One region of the Paenibacillus sp. J22FR21 genome, then DNA from elsewhere that is predicted to be linked to it. Evidence: riboswitches for the same ligand, from Rfam matches in the RefSeq annotation. Region 1 holds a riboswitch; each other region holds the start of a gene.
The links. A riboswitch is a leader RNA that binds a small molecule or an ion and turns the genes downstream of it on or off. The one in region 1 is predicted to bind cyclic di-GMP.

Region 1 (5,553 bases):
TTCTGCGCTGAGAGTTCGTTTTCTGCACTCTCAGCGTCTAGCGCGGGGAGCGGAATATTGCCTTTTCATGACTAGTTGATTTGGCACTCTCCACTCGCTTTGACAAGCATACTCTCGCCCGCTAACATGAAGGCAACTAGGTCTGATCTGTACAAGGCGGCTGCAACAACGGAGGAGTGTGTGGATCGATGCAAGCGAATCTGGAGCTAATCGTCCGTTCAACGGAAATCGATGTGAACGGGCATGTGAACAATGCCAAGTACTTGGAATATCTCGAATGGGGACGGGAAGCATGGTATGAGCAGGCGGGCTTGCACTATGATGTGTTACTTGCGATGGGTGTTCAGACGGTAACGGTCAATATCAATATCAACTATCGCAAGGAGTGCAGGCAAGGCGATCGGTTGACGGTTACAACATCCCCGGAGCGGGCCGGGCGTAGCAGCTATGTGCTCAAACAGGAGATCGTGAACGAGAAAGGCGAGCTATGCGGGGACGCGGTCGTTACTTGTGTGACGATGGATTCCAACACGCGCAAGAGCCGGGAGCTGCCTCCGGAACTAAGAGGTCAGTTTTAAATGTTGCGATAGAATGCAACTTCGCCCCTGGATCAGCCAATGACACGGAATCGCAGTTGCGAGGTTTCAGACAGAAGCCGTATTGCAAGCCCGCAAATAGGCAATCATGGGAAAGAGGCGATGCATGCTCGTAGATGCATCGCCTCTTTCATAGGGTATATAGAGAGTAAGCCGAAACAGAAATAATCCGTAATGAGGAGGTAGTCGCGATGAGCGATTTTCGCATGGAGAAGGATTCTATGGGTGAGATACAGGTTGAGGCGCACCGGCTGTGGGGAGCGCAAACGGAGCGCAGTCTGCACAATTTTCGAATCGGTACGGAGAAGATGCCGCGCGAGTTAATTACCGCTTTCGCTTATCTGAAGAAAGCAGCAGCAACCGTGAACGGAAGCTTGGGGAAGTTGGATGCCCTTAAATCAGAAGCGATTGCGGCTGCAGCGGATGAGGTGATTGCAGGAAAGTGGCAGGATGAGTTTCCGCTTGCTGTATGGCAGACCGGGAGCGGCACGCAGTCCAACATGAACGTCAATGAAGTGATAGCAAGACGTTCGGCACAGCTGCTCCGGGAGAAGGGGCAAGAAGCAACCGTTCATCCCAACGATGATGTCAACCGCTCGCAGAGCTCCAACGATACATTCCCCACCGCGATGCATATCGCCGCGCTGATTGCGGTAGAGGACCTCGTCCTGCCGGCGATTGCGCAGCTGAAATCCACACTCGAGCAGAAGAGTGCTAGCTTCATGGAGGTCATCAAAATCGGCCGCACCCATCTGCAGGATGCCACACCGCTTACGCTCGGCCAGGAAATCAGCGGCTGGGTTCGGATGCTGGAGAAAGGGGAGCGTAATATCAGAGCAAGCCGCGAGGAGCTGCGTGAGCTTGCCATCGGAGGCACAGCCGTGGGAACGGGCCTGAATGCCCCGCAGGGCTTTAGCGAGAAGGTGTCGGCGGAGATCAGCCGCCTCACAGGCAAGAACTTCATCAGCGCGCCGAACAAATTTCACGCGCTGACGAGCCACGACGAGATCGTCTTCGTACACGGCGCAATTAAAGCGCTCGCCGCGGACTTAATGAAGATCGCGAACGACGTGCGCTGGCTCGCAAGCGGACCTCGCTGCGGGATTGGCGAGATTCGTATCCCGGAGAACGAGCCGGGCAGCTCCATTATGCCGGGGAAGGTCAACCCAACGCAGTGTGAGGCGCTGACGATGGTCGTCTGTCAGATCATGGGCAATGACGCGGCAATCGGCTTCGCGGCCAGTCAGGGAAACTTCGAGCTGAATGTGTTTAAGCCTGTCATCATTCACAATTTCCTGCAGTCGACCCGTATTCTCAGCGACGCGATTCGCTCCTTCGATGAGCATTGTGCGGTCGGCATTGAGCCGAATCGGGAAGCCATCGCTCGGCATCTAAACGAGTCGTTGATGCTCGTCACGGCGCTGAATCCTCATATCGGCTATGAGAATGCGGCGGCCATTGCCAAGTCCGCTCACAAGGAGGGCCTGACGCTTCGCGAGGCTGCCATTCGCAGTGGGCTTATTACGGCAGCCAAGTTCGACGAAGTGGTGAGAGCAGAAGAGATGATCTGACAAATTCGACAAAACAATACAAATTACGCTATGTACAAACAGGGCTTTCCCCTCATATAATTAACCCTGTTAACAGTACCATGACCATAGTATCCGACTACTTCTTCATATGATAATGGCAAACCAACGGAAACGTTGGGACGCAAAGCCTAGGCCTAAAGCATCGCAATGCAGATGCCATGGTGGACAGGTTACCGAGTGAAAAGGAGTCCATCCTTAACGCGGGTGGACTCTTTTTATATGTATACATATATGGGGAGGTAGGCAAGTTGTATGCTTAGAGAGAAAAACCGTGTCATGTTATTCATTTCTACAATTATTGTGCTATTATCGCTTCTGGTACACGCATTCGATTGGCTCGGTTTCTCCATGCATCATGATCATCAAACGGACATGAATGGTTCTACGTTCCACACTTTCCTTAAGCAAACGTTCTTGGCATTACCGATTATTTTCTTACTGCTTGCCGGGATTTGCATGCGGTTGCAGAAGGAGCAGCAGTCCGTTCCGCTTCTATTGACACTGTCGCTTACCTTCAGCAGCATATCGATCATCTCAGGCGGCAACGGCATGGTGGAATATCATTTCTCCATCTTTATGGTACTCGCTATTATTTTGTACTACGACCTCATCGCAATGCTTCTCATCAGCACCGTTATCTTCGCACTTCAGCATGTACTCGGCTTCTTAATCTTCCCAGACCTTGTCTACGGAACCCGTGATTACTCACTTGCCATGGTCTCCATTCACATCGTATTTGTCGTCTTGTTTATCGGCGCGGTTACCTATCAAATTGTGACGCGCAGAGCATTCATCCTCGCGTTGGAATCGGCCCAACAGCAGAAGATTCAAGCAGCGGTCAAACAAATTATTGAAAATGTGACGGAAACGTCGGACCAAGTGCTCATGAATTCCAAAGAGCTCAGCTGCAATGCGGCTACGCTTAATCTCTTGGCAGGGGATATTGTACAAACGATGCATAAGGTTGATGCCACGGCGCATTTGCAGGAGCATGGCGCACAGACAGGCAAGAGGGTCATCGGAGAGATGCTCCGAGACATCCATACCATTGCCGAAACGTCTGCTACGGTGTCAACTTTCTCCAGTGAGGTAGCGACGGAGGCCGATAACGGAAATGAGGCCATACAGAAGGCTGTCAGGCAGATGACATCGATGAGCAATGCCGTCCAAGAGTCCGCAACCAAAGTAAAGCTGCTCGGTCAGCGTTCGCAAGAAATAGATGACATTACAAGCTTAATTGCAGACATCGCTTCACAAACCAGTCTGCTGGCACTGAATGCGGCGATTGAAGCGGCGCGGGCCGGCGAGCATGGACGTGGGTTTACCGTCGTATCTAATGAAGTGCGCAAGCTGTCTGAACAAACAACTGCCTCTGCCCAGAGAATCGCTGAGCTTGTTCAAGACATTCAGGCTAATAACCGCGCTTCTATCCATTCCATGGATCAAGTCATTGAAGAGGTTGCATCAGGCAACCAAGCCGTATGTGATGCGGGAGCCGCATTTGAACGGATCATGCGATCCATCAAAACCGTCGCAGAGCAAATTCATTATATTTCCGGTGCCTCTCAGCAAATGACAGCAAGCACGAAGCAGTTCAGCGTCAACATTGAGGAAATCTCCCGAATGTCCGTTGAATTAACAGGCAGCGTCAAGACGGTTACGGGCAGCTCGAATGAGCAGCATCAGCTTATTTCCAGATCGTCGGAGCTTGCGACAATGCTGGAGAAATTAAGCGATAAATTGGATCAAACGATGGTCAGCACGAGGAAATCGTTCCGCGCCATTTAATCCGAAGAGTCCTGCAATTCTGACAAAAATGACTTTGCGTTCATAGCCAATATCAAGTATTATGAGTAGAAAAGACAAGATCTGGCTAAAAAGGAGACACAATGCTATGAATGCTTCGAAAAAAAGTCATTGTAAAATCGTCGACTGCACGATCCGCGACGGCGGGCTCGTCAATAACTGGGATTTCAGCGTTGAGTTCGTTCAGCATCTATACAACTCGCTGAATGAAGCTGGCGTCGAGTATATGGAAATCGGGTACAAAAACTCTCCGAAGCTGCTCAAAGGCGCTGAAGATGCGGGTCCATGGCGCTTCCTGGACGACGACTTCCTTCGTAAAGTCATCCCGCAGAAGCTGAATACGAAGCTCTCTGCACTTGTCGATATCGGACGGGTAGATGAGAACGATATTCTTCCACGCGAAGAGAGCATGCTCGATTTGATTCGCGTTGCCTGCTACATTCAAGACGTGCCGAAGGCGCTGGAGCTGGTTAACGTATTCAACTCGCGCGGCTACGAAACAACCTTGAACATTATGGCACTCTCCAACGTAATGGAGAACCAGCTGCTTGAAGCATTCGAATTGATCGAAGCAAGTGTAGTCGACGTCGTGTACGTCGTTGACTCCTATGGCAGCTTGGCGCCGAATGACTTCAATTATTTGGTCAGCAAATTCCAGAAGTACCTGCCAAGCAAACGTCTTGGTGTTCATACGCACAACAATATGCAGCTTGCTTTCGCCAATACGCTTATTTCGGTTGAGAAAGGCGTCGAGTTCCTGGATGCTTCCGTATACGGTATGGGCCGCGCGGCCGGCAACTGCCCAACGGAACTGCTTGTCGCACATCTGAAGAACACGAAGTACAATGTGCGTCCGGTTCTGGATATGATCGAGAAGTACATGATTCCGCTTCGTGAAAAAGAAGAGTGGGGCTATATTATTCCTTATATGATTACAGGCATGTTCGATGAGCATCCTCGTTCCGCAATGGCGCTTCGGAATTCCGATGACAAAGATAAGTCGGTTGATTTCTACGATAAGCTGACTACGCCTGAAGTATTGCACAGCAAATAAGTTCTTCAATAATGAACGAGCTCCCAGACCTTAGCGGTTCGGGAGCTTGTTTGCTAAGGAGGATCGTCGCCGTCTCCGAACTTCATCCGCGCGGATTGTAAGGATAAATAGGCATATTCTCATTGAATTTTCGAAGGGCATCTATTACAATAGAGTCCACTCATGCAAGTGATTGGCGTTACGAACTGTTGAAGGAGTGGATGCGGCTTGAAGAAATCATTAGCGCTAATCATCGAACAATTGGAATCGCGTCAGACCATGCAAGCCCTGTCTCCGAAAGGGGTATGGGATGCTGCACTCGATCAAGAAATAGCCGCTTTGCCTCTAATTACTGTCGGAACTCCGAAATCCGCTCAACCCGCGCTCATTGCGCTCAAGGCCGGCTTGCATCTGCTTAACGAGAGCTTGGACGCGTCGCATGAACAATCCCAAGAGATTGAAGACGACCCGACAGGCTGCTATTGGCATGGTATCATGCACCGGATGGAGGGTGATTACTCCAATG
Region 2 (5,553 bases), 320 kb from region 1:
AAATGAACCAGAATCGACTTCGCTTCAATATCGATCATCGTCCCATTCAGCTTATGCATCTTCAGCTCAATGGAATCTCCATTGGCCGATCCGTTCTGCACACGCTCCAGCCACTGCGCAGCCGATGCCAGGCTTTCAGGATGAACCAGCTCCAGGAAACCTCTCCCGATCAAGCCATCCTCCTCGGCACCGAATATACGCAGCGCCGCTTCGTTCACGAAGGAGATGGCGCCTTGATCATGAACGAGAATGGGCTCCGGCGAGAAATCGATCAGCTTCCGATAGCGCTCCTCACTCTCGCGCAGCGCTTCTTCTACAATTCGGCGCTCCGTTAAGTCTCGCAAATACATCGTGAAGACGGGGAATTTCTCTCTGCGGATACGGGTGACGATAATTTCTGCTGGAAATTCGCTTTGATACCCTCGCGGGAGCATCGTCTCTATCCGTTTGCCAAGCACCGTTATATCACCGCTGCACAGCATTCCGTTCTTCGACGTCATATCTCGAGGCAGCCCAGGCATCAGCACCTCTTCAATCGATTTGCCGATGACCTCGCTTCGCGAATAACCGAAGAGGTTCTCCGCTGCCGGATTAAATTCAAATATGGCTCCTTTATGATCAAACATGATTAGGCAGTCGATCACCGACTCCAGTATCGAGCCTTTAAGCGACAATTGCTCGGACAGCTTCTTATCGACATTCATCGAGCTGATCAAGCTGACAGCCATAATCACGATTGTGCCAAAGGCTACATAGATCGCCATTTCGATAAAATCCATTGCCTGCGCATCGGCCGTACGACTTAGCATATTGACCGGCATCGACATTCGAGCCGCTGACATGCCCGTATAATGCATACCTGTGACAGCGATACCCATGATGAAGCCGCTCAGCCAATAATGATTATTTCTGCGGAAGGAGAAAAGTAAGGCAACAATCGATGCCAGCACGGCAATAAGTATCGAAAGTGTGAAGATATAGGGGCTATAAGTAACCGTAATTCCCGTCAAGGCATACATGCCAATGTAATGCATGCCGGTGATTGCAAGCCCCATAATGGTACCACCCACAATCAGTCTCAGCGTACCGCGACCGGAATGGCTGGCAATACCGAAACCGATAAAAGCGCCGACAATAGAAACACCAATCGATACGAGAACGGTTACAAAATCATAGGTCACTCCGCTTGGCAAATGAAAAGCGAGCATCGCGATGAAATGCATCGACCAAATCCCAACACCCATAACGACTGCTCCGCCCAGCAGCCATCCTCTCTTCTTCCAGCCCTCAGACAACAGCACGCGTCTGGCTATATTCAATGCCGTATAGGAAGCGAACAGCGCAATAATAAACGACAGACATACCAAGAACCAGTTGTAGCTTCCTTCGATATGATTATGCACCATTTCGATACCCCCCAGGGAGTGTTACTTGAAACGTCGTGCCCTCTCCCATCTTGCTGGCAATAGAAATTGTCCCGCCATGACTGGAAATGATTTTGTTGCTGATCATAAGTCCAAGTCCAGTTCCCTGCTCCTTCGTCGTATAAAAGGGTCTTCCCACCTGCTCAAGCACTTCCCCCGGAATACCGCAGCCAGTGTCTGCAATCGAGGTTATCAACTGGTTGCCGACCCGTTCTACGGCAACCCGAATTTCGCCGCCGCCCTCCGTTGCTTCGATTGCGTTCTTGATGAGATTGATAAATACTTGTTTGATCTGGCTTTCATCGCAATAGACATGCAGCTCCGGCTCCGAGAAATGCAGCTTGATATCCACATTGTTTAGATTAGCCTGTGATTCCAGCAGCGTATAGACAGCGGCTAGCAGCTCACATAGATTAGTCGCTTGAAACCGGCTGATTTGCGGCTTCGCAAGCAGGAGCAGCTCGTTGATGATGCCTTCCATGCGAACAATCTCAGACGTAATAATGGTGACATACTCCATTTTGGTCATCCCGTTCTGAAACAGCTTCATAAATCCTTTAATCGCCGTAAGCGGGTTTCGAATCTCATGTGCGATACCTGCAGCCAGCTGGCCTGCCATCGACAGCTTCTCCGACTCCACAATGAACGACTCTTGCTCTTTGCGCTGCGTCAGATCCGTGAAGTTTATAACAACACCGGCTTGTTCACCTTCACCTTTACCTTGCATAGGCGTAATATGATATTCCACCGGGAACGTCGAACCATTCTTCCGGCGAAACAAGTCATCCGCCACATATTCAGCGTTGCCGGTGCGATGAACCTTCTCGATAGGGTCCCATTCCTCACCCGCAGGCTTAATAGCCCGAAGCCCAACCTTACGCCCGAGTACTTCGTTCGCCTCAAACCCGGTTAAGTTCACAGCGGCTTGATTCCAGAAGATAACCTTGCCACGCTCGTCCAAACGGTAGATCCCCTCAGCCACAGAATCTAAAATATGCGAATAGGCTTCATTCATCCGTTTAAGTCGTTCTTCACTTTGCTTTAAGCGGCTGTCAATCATCATAATGACGATCGAATACATGCAGATGACGGAAACGATCAAACTTATGCTAATGGCGAGAAAGAACTGATTTTGCGATAAAGCCACAGATTCACCTGCATGCAGCGTTGTAATGCCATGCATCATGGGCATATTGCTGTAATGCAGAAATTCAATAGCGACGGATAGCGATAGAGCGTGGATGAACTGCCGCAACCGGCTTTGCCGATGGAGTTGGAATCGCTGTCTTGTGAAGATGAAACCAAGCACGAGAGCCAGAACGACGATTGAAATAAAACCTGTGGATGACTGATAATGAAGCGTCGCATGGGCTTTGATGGCTCTCATCCCGATGTAGTGCATCCCTACGATGCCACACGTCTGTACCAGGCTGCCTAGAACGAGCAAGCTTGTCCGATTTCGCCCTGAAGCACGTTCGAACAAGAGAAGCGCTAACGCCGACAAGACGATTAAAACACCCATCGAGAGAAACACATAACCGAAATGATACATCACCTTAACCGGGAACGGATACGCCAGCAAGGCCACAAAGTGCATGGACCAAACCCCGATACTAAAAACAAAAGCAGCACTCATAAGCCAAAAGAAAGTCGTGTACCTGGCTGCATTCATGCGCCCGTAAAGATGAAAGAGGATTAAGGAAGAGCTGAATACGAGTACGAATGAAATGGCGACGAGTGCGATGGGTGCCATGCTAACCTTCCTCCGGATCATTGACTTAGCATGCAGGATGCAAAATGGCAATAAAAAAACCACCCGAATAGGATGGATTCCATCTACTCGGCAGCCTTGTCTACCTTAGCATCACAGAAAGTGATCCCTTAGGCCACGGCTTTGCGTCCCATAGTTTCCTATGGTTTGCCCTTATCTTAGGTATTTAGTTGTAAAATTTTTCTAGATTATTCGTTTTTAATTCTCATTATAGGTGTTTTCACAGAACTGTACAGAGCGAATAACGTAGAACTTTGACTGATTTTGTCGAACTCCCAAAAAATATGTAACATCATTAACGATGCAAAAAAAGCCGAAGATGACAAGGCCATCTCCGGCTTCATTGGTTGTTCTACTACTCGAAGTATACAGCCTTGCCCGTACGGGAAGACTCGTAGATCGCTTCAAGAATTTCGGAAACCACAAGCGCTTGCTCTGGTTTAACGAAAGTTTCTTTGTCGTTCTTAACTGCATCGATCCACATGCTAGCTTCAAGAACTTCTGCAGTTTCGCTCGCGCCTTCATAGAAAGCAACGCCGCCGCTGTTCAGTTCAACTTTGTTTACATATAGGCGGCTGTTGTGCTCGCCATTGAAACGAAGACCGTCTTTCATGTCAGCGCCTGCTTTAGTACCGCTGAGGGAAACTTTAGCCTCATCGACTTCAAGCGAGTTAAGCGCCCAGCTGGATTCAAGGATTACAGTTGCACCGTTCTCCATTGTGATCATAGCGAAAGCGGAATCTTCAACTGTGAATTGTTTTGGATCCCATGGGCCCCAAGCATTCGCAGAATTCTCGTTTTGGGACAGCTTGTGGTAAGCGCGGCCAAGAACGACTTTCGGCTTGTAGTTGTCCATCATCCACAATACAAGGTCAAGTGCGTGAGTACCGATATCGATAAGCGGTCCGCCGCCTTGTTTCTCTTCATCCAAGAATACGCCCCATGTCGGAACAGCACGACGACGGATTGCATGTGCTTTAGCGAAGTAAATTTCGCCAAGCTCGCCTGCATCGCAAGCTTCTTTCAGGTAACGGCTGTCTGCGCGGTAACGGTTGTTGTAACCGATGCTGAGTTTTTTGCCGGTACGTTGTGCTACTTCAAGCATTTTACGAGCGTCAGCAGCTGTTTTAGCCATTGGCTTCTCGCAAAGCACGTGTTTGCCAGCTTCCAATGCGTCGATGGAGATAACCGCATGGGAATCGTTAGGCGTACAAACGTGGATGACGTCGATCGATCCGTCTTGAAGCAATTCTTTATAGTCAGAATATACTTTTGCTTCTTCTGTACCGTATTTCGCTTTTGCTTGTTCAGCCTTCTCAACAATGATATCGCAGAAAGCTACGATTTCAGCGTCTTTGACTTGGGCCAAACTTGGGAGATGTTTACCGTTGGCGATACCGCCGCAGCCAATAATGCCTACACGTACTTTTGACATTTTAAATTTCTACCTCCATGAGCCTCGAAATGATATAATTTGTAGTATGTGTGTCAGCTAGATAGAGAGACATACAATGACTACAGTATATCCGAACTTGTCCACTAAAATATAGGCGCTATATAGGTATGGTTTTATGTGATTTTGTTATTGAAGGGATGGTACCGTGGAATTTTATAATGAGAAGGTCGTTTACGAGAACCCGCTGCTCTCCATCAAAGTGTTCCAATCCCTGCGGAATAACGATCTATTTATCAATTGGCATTATCATCGAGAAATCGAATTGCTGCTTGTGATCACCGGCGAACTTGACGTAAATATTGAAGATGAGTGCATAAAACTACAAACGGGCGACATCGCATTGATCGGTGCAAGGCAGCTTCATCGCGATCGCAGCATGAGCAGCCCGCTGAATTATATCGTCTTGCAGTTCGATTTGGAGCAATTTATTGACCAAAGCTCAATGCCTTATATGCGATTTTTCTCCGAAACGAAGAATCCGCTCAGCCGAGCCAACTACATTTTTCAAGAAGATGAATCCGCACGAGCAGAGGCGTCGGAATGTATCCGCGGCATTCTGCAAGAAGTCACGACCAAGCAAAGCGGGTATGAGCTTGCCGTCAGCATGTACATAAAGAAGCTGCTCCTTCTGCTCATCCGGGGAGATTCCAGGAAAGTGCTTGCTGATCATGATGACTTTGATCGTGCTCGTCTGCGAGGTGTGATTGACTATGTGGAAGAACATCTGACCGACCGCATCCAAGTAGAAGAAGTTTCGAAGCTCGCCAATATGAGCTACTATTATTTTGTGAAATTCTTCAAGAAGGCGATCGGGATGTCCTTCACAGAGTATGTGAATTATCGCAAGATCAAATGGGCCGAACGTATTCTGCTCACGAAGGACCTCAGCGTCTCCGAGGTAG
Region 3 (5,553 bases), on a different contig from region 1:
CTGTCAACGTGGTTTCATTTAACGTTTTGGGCACAGATGTGCGGATGACTTTGCCGGAGCTTGGCATATTATATTTCGGTCTTACGCGTGATATTGCCATAAGCATCACTCCTTTCGGGGGTTGCTTACAGCTTATGCCGAGCCTGACGAGGAAGAGTGGACAATCCTCACGGGTGATGAGCCTGTTTTGTAGATTAAGCCCACGTGCGCGTGTTATTAATCTGCATCTTCTCTTTGAAGGCTTGCTCCAGATCGATACCCAGCATATTCGCCAAATCGAAGATATTCCAAACCACATCATACATCTCGTGGCCCAGGTTCGCTTTACGTTCCGCATCCGGATGGAAGGAGACGGACAGCACTTCTTTAGCCAGCTCGCCGACTTCGGTCATTAAATACAACATCCTCTGCTCGATGGAGCTCTGGTCGAACCCTTGGAGCGCGCTCCATTCTTTTACATACTGTTGAAATTCGGCTGTATTCATATTCTATGTTCCTTTCTACATATGGGATTGTGCACGATGAAGATTGGTAAGGAGCAAGATGGAAAATAGAAATAAGCAAGACGCAAAATAGTAATAAGCAAGACGATAGAGCTTGCTTAGCTCGCCGCCGGGCCGAGCTGCTTGAGCAGCAGGCGGCTCTGATCCGCCGCTGCCTGGGACGCTGCCGTGACGGCAAACTTGCGGCCGTTCACGCCGGGGTTGTTCTTCTGCGCCTCATACGCTTCGAAGAAGGTAACGGCCGTCTGCGCGGCCAGCCTTGCATCCGCGAGGCGCGAAGCAGCTCGCATGCCATCCGCGAGCTGCGCCATCGTGACGACCGCGTCCGTCTGCTTCTCGCGGTCGTAACGATCATAGTGCAAGGCGAGGCGCCAATACGCCGCCGCGCCGTGCACATCGCTCTGCTCGGCTGCAGCTGCGCCGAGCGCCCACAAGAGCGGCACGGACTGCGGCTCATAACGCAGTCCGGCCGCCAGCAGCACCGCCCGTTCCGGCGGCGGTGCCAATGCTGCAAGTTCGAGTCGAATCCGCGTCCAATACGGATTCCACTCGAGCGCCGCGCGAAGCGCGGCTGTTTGCGCAGCAGCACTGCGAGCGGCTGACACAGCCGCCTCGCGATACTGCACGGCACGGTCGAACCGAACGCTGAGCACAGCAGCGGCGGTTAGACCTACCGCGGCCGCGACAAGCAGCGCGGTCCGCAGCGATCGCAGCGGCGGCGCCGCAAGAATGGCGCGCCTTCCTTCCGCCGTGCTCTCACCGGAGTAGTAGACTACCAGGCTGAGCAGCAAGAGCCAATAATACCCGAAGGACATATCGAAATCCACTGCCGCATGCAGTAGCAGCACACTAATAGGCAGCAGGCCGATCCGATTCGATTGCCACACTTGCCGCAGCAGGAAGAACAGGACCATGGCACAAACCAACAGCCCGACAATGCCAAGATCGAGCGCAATTTCGATGTAACCGCTATGTACTTCATTTCCTACATAAGGGGCTGTCTGTACTTGTGTAAACAGCATGCGCCACGTATCGCCGCCTCGTCCGAAGAACAGTGCTTCTTTCATGAGCAGCCACGCATCCTGATAGAATAACCCCCGTGCGCCGGCCGTCTGGTACCCGCCGCTCAACCGTCCTTGAATGACCGCCGGAAGCAGCATGATCATGCCAAGTAAACCTACAAGCCAGCATCCCCATGCGATCCGGCTAAGCAGCTGCTCTCTTCCTCTTGCCAGCGTCCACTGCAAACCTATAAATCCGGCAAGCGCAGCCACGCAGATAATCAGCAATAGCACGGTTTCTTGTGAAGTCGCACCATGCAGCGCAAACTGGGCATCCACGCCCGCAGCTGTACTTGCATTACCGCTTCGCAAACCTGCTTGAACGACAGCCCGATACGCAGCCCCTCCGCCAATCAAAGCCCAGCCGCTATAGATAAGCCATGCTATGCGCTCTTTACCTCGAAGCATCAGAAGTCCGCCGAACCATACAAACGCGGTTACAAGCCACGCTCCCCTTGATTCGGTCAGGAGCAGTGCCAGGACACCCGGCACTACCGCTGCTGCAGCCCCTATGAACGTTAATGCAGCAGCCCTTGATCGAATTAGCAAGACCAAATAATACAGGAGATAGGCTCCTGCAACAGCACCTAGGAAATTCGGATATTGCATGAACCCGGACAAGCGCGCTCCAACAGCCGACAGCCTTACATCACCGGTAGTCATGATGATCTCAGGGAACGTGATCCATCCCATCCAACCCGCAATTGCGCCAGCGATTACGAAAGCGCCTGAGCCTTGAATCGCTGCAGAAAGCCATCTCAAACGCTGCTGCCGCACAGCCGTGTCGGAGCTGGTACAGAACCAGCTGTACAATGTAATGGCAAAAGCCGCATTGGCCATCCATCGCAATGCCTCCTCGAGGCTGCCAAGCGTGGATGCCGGTCGATGAAACAGGGCAATCCCGTATAACATCGCCATCGCAAGCAGGCCGTAGATTGATAAAGGCACGTGCTGGCTGAACCGTCTGTCCTCTTTCCGAGAATGAACAATCGAACCCGCACCAATGACGAGTATACATACGACCATGATGATCCATTCCCACCGATAAAAGATCGTATCAAAGAACATCCCGTTGCGATAAGCCGAACAAGCCAGTATAATTGCCACGGCTAGCGCAGCCAGTCCACTTCGCATAACCACTTCCCCTTTTGCTCAAACCCCATCTGATTTACGTTATTTTTCCAATTGTACCATAATTGACGGTCCGACTATAAAAAAGAAGACGCTGCCGGATCACCATCATCCGTTCAAACGCCTTCTTATATATGCAACGCTGAAATCGCGTTTATCTGCCCTTCTTAGCCGTTAATTTCTCCTGCTTAAGCTTGAAATAGGCTTCAATTTGCATACGCAGCAAATAAGCTCGAAGCGCCCGCTGCTGCTGCTCATCTAACTCTTGAAAGCGAGCTCCGTAAAACTTCCATTCATTTCCATTATCCTTGCGGATAATTTCAACCTTACAATCCAGTTTAAAGCCCAGTGATAAGCTCACTTCGAGAGTATCACCTTGCGCAAGCGTCGGTGGGCTCATCAAGGAAAACCCTATCCCGGTGTCGCTTATATTTCTAAGCTCTATATCGAAGCTGTCTGTAGCTTCAATCGTCATTTTATTCCCTTTGGAGCCTTCAACCTCTTGCGAATACGTACGCGATATCGTGCCTCTTGCCTCAATATCAATTCGCGGCGATTCCCGTTTCTCATCAAGTCCCGTTAGCGAGCGAGCTGGGAAAATAACCGCAATAGAACCTTCCGCCTTCGCAATAATCGTCGATTGCAGCCGGTGAATGCCGACCGGTGAATAGACGGTTAAACTAACCGGTTCACCGAGCTCGAAGTTCTTGAATTCCGTCAGTTCGATTTCCATCATTTCGCCTTCTGCATGGGCAAGCACCCCTGTGGCAACATAACCTTCTTTCTCGACCATCGTACGGCTGTGGAGCAGTGCTTTCATGGTAAAGGTAGGTTTACTTGATCCGATTCGTTCATTTAAGCCTGACATTTACTTTTCCCCCTTCACATATGAAGAAACGCTCCCGCAACGACAGTACGGCGCTATAAAACAGAAAAAGCGCTTCCTCATGTAATACTGGAGCCGCTTCCGGAACCGCGAGATATCTCGGGTGTTCATTTCGGCAGTCAGGCTGTCATTTGTTCGCTTACATAATGAAGAGCGGACATTTAGACCCTTTAACTTTGCGTCCTTACCTTTCGATAAGTTTGCCAGTATCGATGATATGCAGTTGTCAGCAGAATGCTAACCTACCTACAGTTCTTTCACGATCATTAGTTTATGTTGGTCTTTGAGGTCGATCTGATATGCTGTAGCAGGCGCTGTTCCGTCAGGCTCTCGGATGATCCGAACCGTTGGACGATGAACCGCGAGCGGGTCGTTCAAAGCAACGACGGCAATTTGCCCCGAACTGAGCAGTACCGTTGTTGCAACCGGATAAATGGATATATGCTTACAGAAAATTTTGATCAATTCTAAATCAAAATAGGTGTTTCCAGCAGCGAACAGAAACTCGATCGCTTCCGATGGCGTATAGCGTTTGCGATGCGGCCTTGGAGAAGTAAGCGCATCGTATACATCTGCGATCGCCACGATTTGAGCGTATTCATGAATAGCCTCCCGCTTAAGCTTGCGCGGATAACCTGTCCCATCATATCGCTCGTGATGCTGCAGCGCGCAATGTGCCGAGAGTAAACTAATATCATGCTGCGCTCTGATGATGTTGAAGCCATCCTCGGTATGCTTCTCCATGAGCGCCCGCTCGCTTGGCGTCAATACAGTCGTCTTCGTCAAAATCTCTTTCGGCAGCCGTGTCATGCCGATATCGAACAACATCGCACCCATGCCAAGCTCTTCGAGCTGCGTTCGGTTATACCCTCTGGCTAACCCCATAATGCCTGCAAGTATCGTGACATTCAAGGAATGGTGGAACAAGTAGCTGTCCGCCACGTGAATGTTCGTCAAGCTGACCATAACATCTTCACGTCTAATGAGATCCTGCATAATGTCGCCGAATACCTTACGGAAGGTGCGGCCAAGCTCAGGGGCAATCGTTCGCCCTTTCGTAACTTGTTGATCCATAAGCGTATTCATCGTCTTGTAAATCGTATCCGATGCCGCTTTGTGCGTGCTGTCTTGAATAGCCGTAGTTGGCTCCAAACCCTCTGTCAGGGGATCATCAATGAAAAGCATGTCGATGCCTAAACCAACCAATCTGTCGATAAATCGTTGATTTAACTCCACACCGGCGCCAAGCAATATGTTCCCATTCTCCTGCAAAATAGGGCGAGCTAACTTTTCTCCCGGCTGAACGGAGTTGATGTGAACTTTTCTCATCGGTGTTTATTCCCGCCTTTACCGCTTGCTCCCGGATTAAGCTTGTAAAGCTGTCGGTTCGGTCAACTGCGCTTTACGGACATATTTCTCTGCGTACATTCGTTTGTCCGCAGTTTGCAGCAGCTGGCCAATCTCCATACCGTGTTCCGGAAACGAAGCATGTCCAACCGAAACTGACAATCGTAATCCGGTTCGCAATGAAATGCTAAAGAGCTGTTCGTGAATGAGCTTTACGATTCGATCTATTCCTTTGTCATCTGCATAGGGACAAATAAGGATGAATTCATCGCCGCCCCAGCGGCCGATAATTTCACCGTAGGTTGCGCATTCCGTAAGTGTTCTTGCAATCAACGCAAGCGCGGTATCCCCTTGGTTATGGCCCATACGGTCGTTGACTTCTTTGAAATCATTGACATCGAGCAACATGACCGTCATTTTCTTCCGATTGCGCTTTGCTTTAGTCGCCAGCTTCTTGAAATTGGCCTCGATGAACCTGCGATTATACAATCCTGTTAAACTGTCTAGAATGGAAGCTTCCTTCAATCGATCGTATTTGAGTCCTAAGAAATAACCAATAGGCAGGGCTGCCGCTGCAAATGCAGCGGTACCGATTAGAACAGCGAGAGGCGTAGGTGTCTTACTT
Region 4 (5,553 bases), 120 kb from region 1:
GGCCTCGCACATAACGATAGGAGCTGTTCGTGAAGGTGTGACTGTACGACGCCGCAATCGCTTGATAGTGTTCAATCGGCTCGCTGATGGCGACAGAGAAGGAAATTTTGTAATGCTCTTTAATGTAATGCTGCGCTTCCGACAGCAGCTCCTTAACCATCTCTGGCTGCGGCGCAGAATCAATATTGAGAAGGATCGTGAACGAATCATCCTTCATATCTACGGTTTGCTGAGCGAATGACCTGCTAATCACCTCTGTCGTTATGTTGGCGATTGCGAAGCGCAGAAGCTCTCGCTCAACCAAGCTCTTCGTCATGAACAGCTTATAGTTGTCGATACGCAGCACGCAAAGCAGAAACGGCTTCTCCTGCGACAACGCAGGATGGAGCGAATGCAGCGCCTCCCCGAATGCCGTGCCGCTCATACTGAAGCTGTCGACAAGCAAACGTTTGAGAAAATACAATTTCATAATGCCGGTATTATTGTTTTTCTCCAGATGATACTCGTACAGCTGCTCTCTTGATTTCTGATACACCTCGGTCAAATAGGAGAATTCATCCTTAGCTCCCGGAGCCACAGATCCGCCGCGTGAGGTCTGTTCCATCAGCCTTCTGACCGGCTTGTAGATCCCTCTTGAAACCGACAAGGTCAGCAGCAGCGCACCGGCAAAGATCGCCAATGTAATGAGCAGAATCGTATCCAGCAGCTGCTTCAAGTTCGCATACGCCTCTTTGTAAGGCTTCGCATCAAGCAGTGTCCAGCCGGTCTTCTCCAGACGAATATACGAGATGATATATTTCTCGCCGCCAATGCTTTGATTAAAGAAACCTGACGGCTGCGCAGCCAAGCCTTCTGAGCTGCCCGCCTGGTCCACATAAGCTTGCCTAATCGTATTCGCGAATGTTGAGGTTTGTACCGGATTACCCGGATCGGTCTCAATCAGCCCATTGCCGCTGTCCAAGATGTAGAGCTCACTTCGCGCGCCGGCCTCAATCCGGTTAATCGCACGGATGTTATCGACGAGCCAGTCCAGCTTTATGTTCAGAATGATGGCGCCATCCATACGGTTATCGCGATCCGTCGTCTCATACATCACATAGCTTAATACCGTATTCGCAGCAGCTCCGGCTGCGCCTTGATCAGCGGCTTCCGCACTGCGTCGCACGATTGCACGGAGCACCGGAATGTTCGTATAGCTTTGCAATACTTTATCGAGCTCTGCGTCCTTATGATACAAATCGCCATATGTCGAGTAATATAGTTTCTTATGATTGTTATAGATGTAGATGGACTGAATGAATGGATTGTTCGCCACAATCGTCGCGTTTAGTTTATTAATGACATTCAAATGCTCGTACGTTTCCTCATCGTTCAAATACATAAGCGCCTTCACGTCGTTGCTGCCATAGGTGGAGAGGGTAATATTGCGAATCATCGTATCGAGATAATCGATGTTGTATTTCATCTGCGAGAGTACCTTCTGGCTGTTCTCGTATTCGCTCTTGAACACCTTCTTCTCTACATTCACATACACAAGCGTGGAGAACGAAACGACGATTAGCAAAATAATGCTGGTGATCCACAAGAATATGCGCAGCAAATATTTCTTCTCTTGAAACAGACGAATGAAGCTCATAAGCAAGTACCACCCTTGTTATTCAATCTTTGCTTCCCAAACCGAACTGCCGTAATGAATGTCCGCTTTGCATATATGCCCGGCAACCGCAATCGGCTGCTTGCCTTCTGCCGCGTGCAATAACTGAAGGGCAGCACTTCGTCCCATATCATAGAAAGGCTGGTTCGCACCTGTAATATCCAGTCGGAGTTTCCCGTTCAACCCCTGCGCATCATAAGTAACAAAGGACATCTCGTCCGGGACGCGCTTGCCAAGCCGCTCAAGTGCAGCGAGCGCAGCCTCGGCAATCTGATCATTCGCTGCAAATACAGCCGTGTACCGCGTCATCTCCAGTGCATTCGCAAGCCGAGCAACAAAGTCTTCGAACTCGCTCTCGAAATTCTCGAACCGGGTCGGGATGCATAAGTCGTATTCAGCTTCAAAAGAAACGCCTGCTTCAATAAACGCTTGTCTCATGCCAAGCAGCCGTTCATAGAACGTGCTGAGGTCCGAATTGCGTACGAATGCAATCCGCCGATGTCCCTTGGCAAGCAGCAATTTCGTAAGCGAATACGCGCCTGAAGCGTTATCGCTCGTCACAAAAGGAATATCGGTGTCCCATACGCGCCTATCCAGAAAAATGACCGGAATGCCGCAACCCGCTAACTCCTCGTAGATCTGCCGACTGCGAGGCTCGTCCTGGCCGCCGTGAATCGGACTCAGAATAATCCCCTCCACTCGCCTTGCAATCGCGCTCGCAACGAATGACTCCAGCTTATCTAGGCTGCGATTATCGCTGCTGCTCATGAGCTGATAGCCCTTCGGCTGAAGCACATCCTCGATCCCGCGCAGAGCGGCTCCCCATAGCGGATTATCGATACCGATAACCGATGCAGCAATGAGTCCGCTCCCGTTCCCATTCCCGCTCCTTATTCGACTGGTCGGCTGAGACAAGAGCCCTCCATCTGCCAAATATGTACCTCGGCGATTATCTCGTGTCAGAAGCCCTTCCCCACACAATTCCTTAATCGCCTTCTCTATTGTATTAACGCTGGATTGATAGGACTCCGCCAAATTCCGGCTGGAAGGCAGGCGTGAAGTGTCCCTCCACTCTCCAGCATGTATGCGCTTTCGAATATCTTCCTTAATCCGGTGATACGGGAATATAGTCAGCCTATTCACCTTCATCTCTGCTAGATTAGCTTGACTATATGATATGTGTATCATCTGTGTCAATCCAGAGTCTGAAATTGATGAACCACATGTATATAGGCCTACTTTTATGAACCTTTAGTCCTTCACTTACGCAACTAAGACATCAATATCACCTATAAATACCAACTCTATCCTTTTAAATAGGTTCCAGAGACTCATTCGCTAGTTTGAGATATTATGGAAAATAGAAATAGCGCTAAATTCCTACATTATTCGTCAAAACTGAATCATTTTTCGCAGGCAAACCCTACGAAAGCAGGGGACGCAAAGTCAATAGGTCTAAGTCTATTCTCCTATAAATGCAATGAGATACGACAGCCAGACTGCCGAAGTTAATCTGCTGACCTTGGTTCTCCAAGCGGGAAGATGCGTATCGGTCTGTTACCGCCATCTTGCTTCGAGCCCGAGGATTTTTGTATACCTATTTGACGTAGAAAGGATGTGTACGGCTTGGCAACCCCTTACGAGCAGTTTAGTTCTAAGCTTCTGACATACACATTAATATTCCTTATTCTGTCTTCTATTCCCATATATGTAACCGTTCTTGCACTTGAGCTAATTACCTTTCAAGTCTTTATTCGATTCGTCGCTTCCGTTATCCCGCTTGGCGTTGTGCTCTACTTCATTTACCGACAAACCTATCAAACGCTCAAAGGAAAAGTCATTATTTCAGCCTATTCGTTCCTGCTCTGCTTCATCGTCATGTGGTTTATCCCAACATCAAACTCCGGCACCGTGGTTTTCCTCTTTGCGCTTCTCTCCCTCATCTATCTGGACCGCTTTGTGACACTAATGGCAAGTGGATATGGCATCCTTGTACTCATCACCCATCAATTATTCAACCCCTATATGCTCGCAACGGATCTGCTCTACCGAATTGTTCAATTCACCTTGTTCACCATGAGCTGTATCACCTGTGTCAGCGTTTGCATCATTGGACGCCGAATCATCGCACATGCGCAGCGAAGCGAGAAGAAAGCGCTGGATAACGAGAATCGGTACCGGCAAATTTTCGAGCTGTCTCCCGAAGCTAATATTGTACAGATCGACTATAAAATCGTTCACATGAATCGATCAGGGCTAACGATGTTAGGCGCACAGCATCTGGATGAGTTAGTCGGCGTCAATGTGTTTGACATCGCATTGCCGGAGTATCACGAGATGATGCGAACCAAATCAACCGACCTCATAGAGGGCCACACTGCCGTTAATCACGCGGAGCTCTGCATTTACAAGCTAAACGGTGAAGTGATCGACGTTGAAACCAATTCCATCTCGATTCTATTTCACAATCAGCCCGCGATCCTATCAAACTTCCGAAATATAACGGAAACGAAGAAGGCTCGTGAAACCATCAACTATATGGCCTATCACGATCAACTGACTGATCTTCCCAACCGCTATCAATTAATAACGAAGCTCGATGCAGAGCTCCGGTATGCGGTACACAAACCATGCAGCTTCGCTCTCCTGTTCCTTGATATGGACAGGTTCAAATCCATCAACGACACATTCGGTCATCCACTGGGGGACCGTCTGCTCAAGAGCTTCGCGAAACGGCTTCAGGCATCGCTGCAGCCAGCTGCATTTGCGGCCAGACTTGCCGGCGACGAGTTTGTCATCCTGCTGCCGAATATCGATGCTGAAACGGTGGGGACGCTTGTTGGCCCTCTGCTGGAGCGGCTCTCTGAACCTTTTATTCTCAGAGGTCAAGAAATCATCGTTACGACAAGCATCGGAATCGCTATGTATCCCAAAGACGGGAAGGATGCCGATACGCTTCTGATTCTCGCAGATGCGGCTATGTATGCGGCTAAGAGGCGGGGAAGAAACAACTACGCCTTCTATAGTAATGAGATGAACGAAGTTAATTTACGGAAAATGATGCTGGAGCAGGACTTGCGCAAAGCACTGCAGCAGGGAGAGCTGCATTTGCTCTATCAGGGCAAGAAGGATTTGCAAGCTGGCAGTTTGAACGGCTTCGAGGCTCTCCTTCGTTGGACGCATCCCAAGTTCGGCGCCGTTCCTCCGGCTGAATTTATTCCGCTTGCGGAAGAAACAGGGCTTATTGTTCCGATAGGAGAGTGGGTCATACGGCAGGTATGTAATCAAATCAATGCTTGGAAGCAAGCGGGCTTGTCTCCTTTGCCGGTGTCCGTGAACTTATCGGTTCGCCAATTCAAACAGGACAACCTGATTGATATGCTGAAGGCGATCCTGCTCTCCACTGCGGTTGAACCACGGCTCATTGAACTTGAAATTACAGAGAGCGTTGCTTCATCGAATTTCGAAGCCCCGCTTATTGAGAAGCTGCATGAAATGAAGGCGCTCGGCGTTGCTATTTCGATTGATGACTTCGGAACCGGATACTCATCGCTTAGCTATCTGCGCCTTTTTCCCGTGGACACCCTTAAGATGGACAAATGCTTCATTCGCAATATTGGTCACAATCAAGATGATCTGGCAATCGTCACGGCGATCATCGGTATGGCTCATAGTCTCAAGCTTCAAGTCCTCGCTGAAGGGGTTGAGAACGAGACTCAGCTTGCACTCTTAAAGGAACAGCGCTGCGACGGTGCTCAAGGCTATCTCATCGGCTACCCTATTGCGGCTGAGGAAGTGGAGCTGCTGATTACTCCGGTCCATGAGCTAAGCAATTCGTAGGGGAGTACAAGCCCGTTCCTATGATGGCCCGAACTCCCTCCAAGCTGCTTGATCATCAT

Region 2: it holds a riboswitch for cyclic di-GMP, as region 1 does, so the genes downstream of both, AC0YNS_RS13585 (ATP-binding protein) here and AC0YNS_RS12280 (methyl-accepting chemotaxis protein) in region 1, are expected to answer to the same signal.
Region 3: it holds a riboswitch for cyclic di-GMP, as region 1 does, so the genes downstream of both, AC0YNS_RS16980 (PilZ domain-containing protein) here and AC0YNS_RS12280 (methyl-accepting chemotaxis protein) in region 1, are expected to answer to the same signal.
Region 4: it holds a riboswitch for cyclic di-GMP, as region 1 does, so the genes downstream of both, AC0YNS_RS12775 (putative bifunctional diguanylate cyclase/phosphodiesterase) here and AC0YNS_RS12280 (methyl-accepting chemotaxis protein) in region 1, are expected to answer to the same signal.

What each region holds. Positions count from the first base shown of each region.
Region 1 is NZ_JBWDNJ010000003.1:345,234-350,786, forward strand. It holds gene AC0YNS_RS12270 (acyl-CoA thioesterase) at 189-578, shown strand; gene fumC (class II fumarate hydratase) at 788-2,167, shown strand; cyclic di-GMP riboswitch class I at 2,275-2,366, shown strand; gene AC0YNS_RS12280 (methyl-accepting chemotaxis protein) at 2,441-3,976, shown strand; gene AC0YNS_RS12285 (aldolase catalytic domain-containing protein) at 4,083-5,048, shown strand; gene AC0YNS_RS12290 (hypothetical protein) at 5,256-5,553, shown strand, end outside.
Region 2 is NZ_JBWDNJ010000003.1:662,650-668,202, reverse strand. It holds gene AC0YNS_RS13590 (bifunctional diguanylate cyclase/phosphodiesterase) at 1-1,406, opposite strand, end outside; gene AC0YNS_RS13585 (ATP-binding protein) at 1,396-3,177, opposite strand; cyclic di-GMP riboswitch class I at 3,264-3,357, opposite strand; gene AC0YNS_RS13580 (Gfo/Idh/MocA family protein) at 3,551-4,630, opposite strand; gene AC0YNS_RS13575 (AraC family transcriptional regulator) at 4,797-5,553, shown strand, end outside.
Region 3 is NZ_JBWDNJ010000004.1:331,764-337,316, forward strand. It holds gene AC0YNS_RS16965 (hypothetical protein) at 1-100, opposite strand, end outside; gene AC0YNS_RS16970 (MazG nucleotide pyrophosphohydrolase domain-containing protein) at 195-485, opposite strand; gene AC0YNS_RS16975 (O-antigen ligase family protein) at 602-2,698, opposite strand; gene AC0YNS_RS16980 (PilZ domain-containing protein) at 2,850-3,563, opposite strand; cyclic di-GMP riboswitch class I at 3,693-3,796, opposite strand; gene AC0YNS_RS16985 (HD-GYP domain-containing protein) at 3,828-4,910, opposite strand; gene AC0YNS_RS16990 (GGDEF domain-containing protein) at 4,947-5,553, opposite strand, start outside.
Region 4 is NZ_JBWDNJ010000003.1:469,342-474,894, reverse strand. It holds gene AC0YNS_RS12785 (AraC family transcriptional regulator) at 1-1,636, opposite strand, end outside; gene AC0YNS_RS12780 (GntR family transcriptional regulator) at 1,655-2,797, opposite strand; cyclic di-GMP riboswitch class I at 3,060-3,161, shown strand; gene AC0YNS_RS12775 (putative bifunctional diguanylate cyclase/phosphodiesterase) at 3,281-5,494, shown strand; gene AC0YNS_RS12770 (hypothetical protein) at 5,553-5,553, opposite strand, start outside.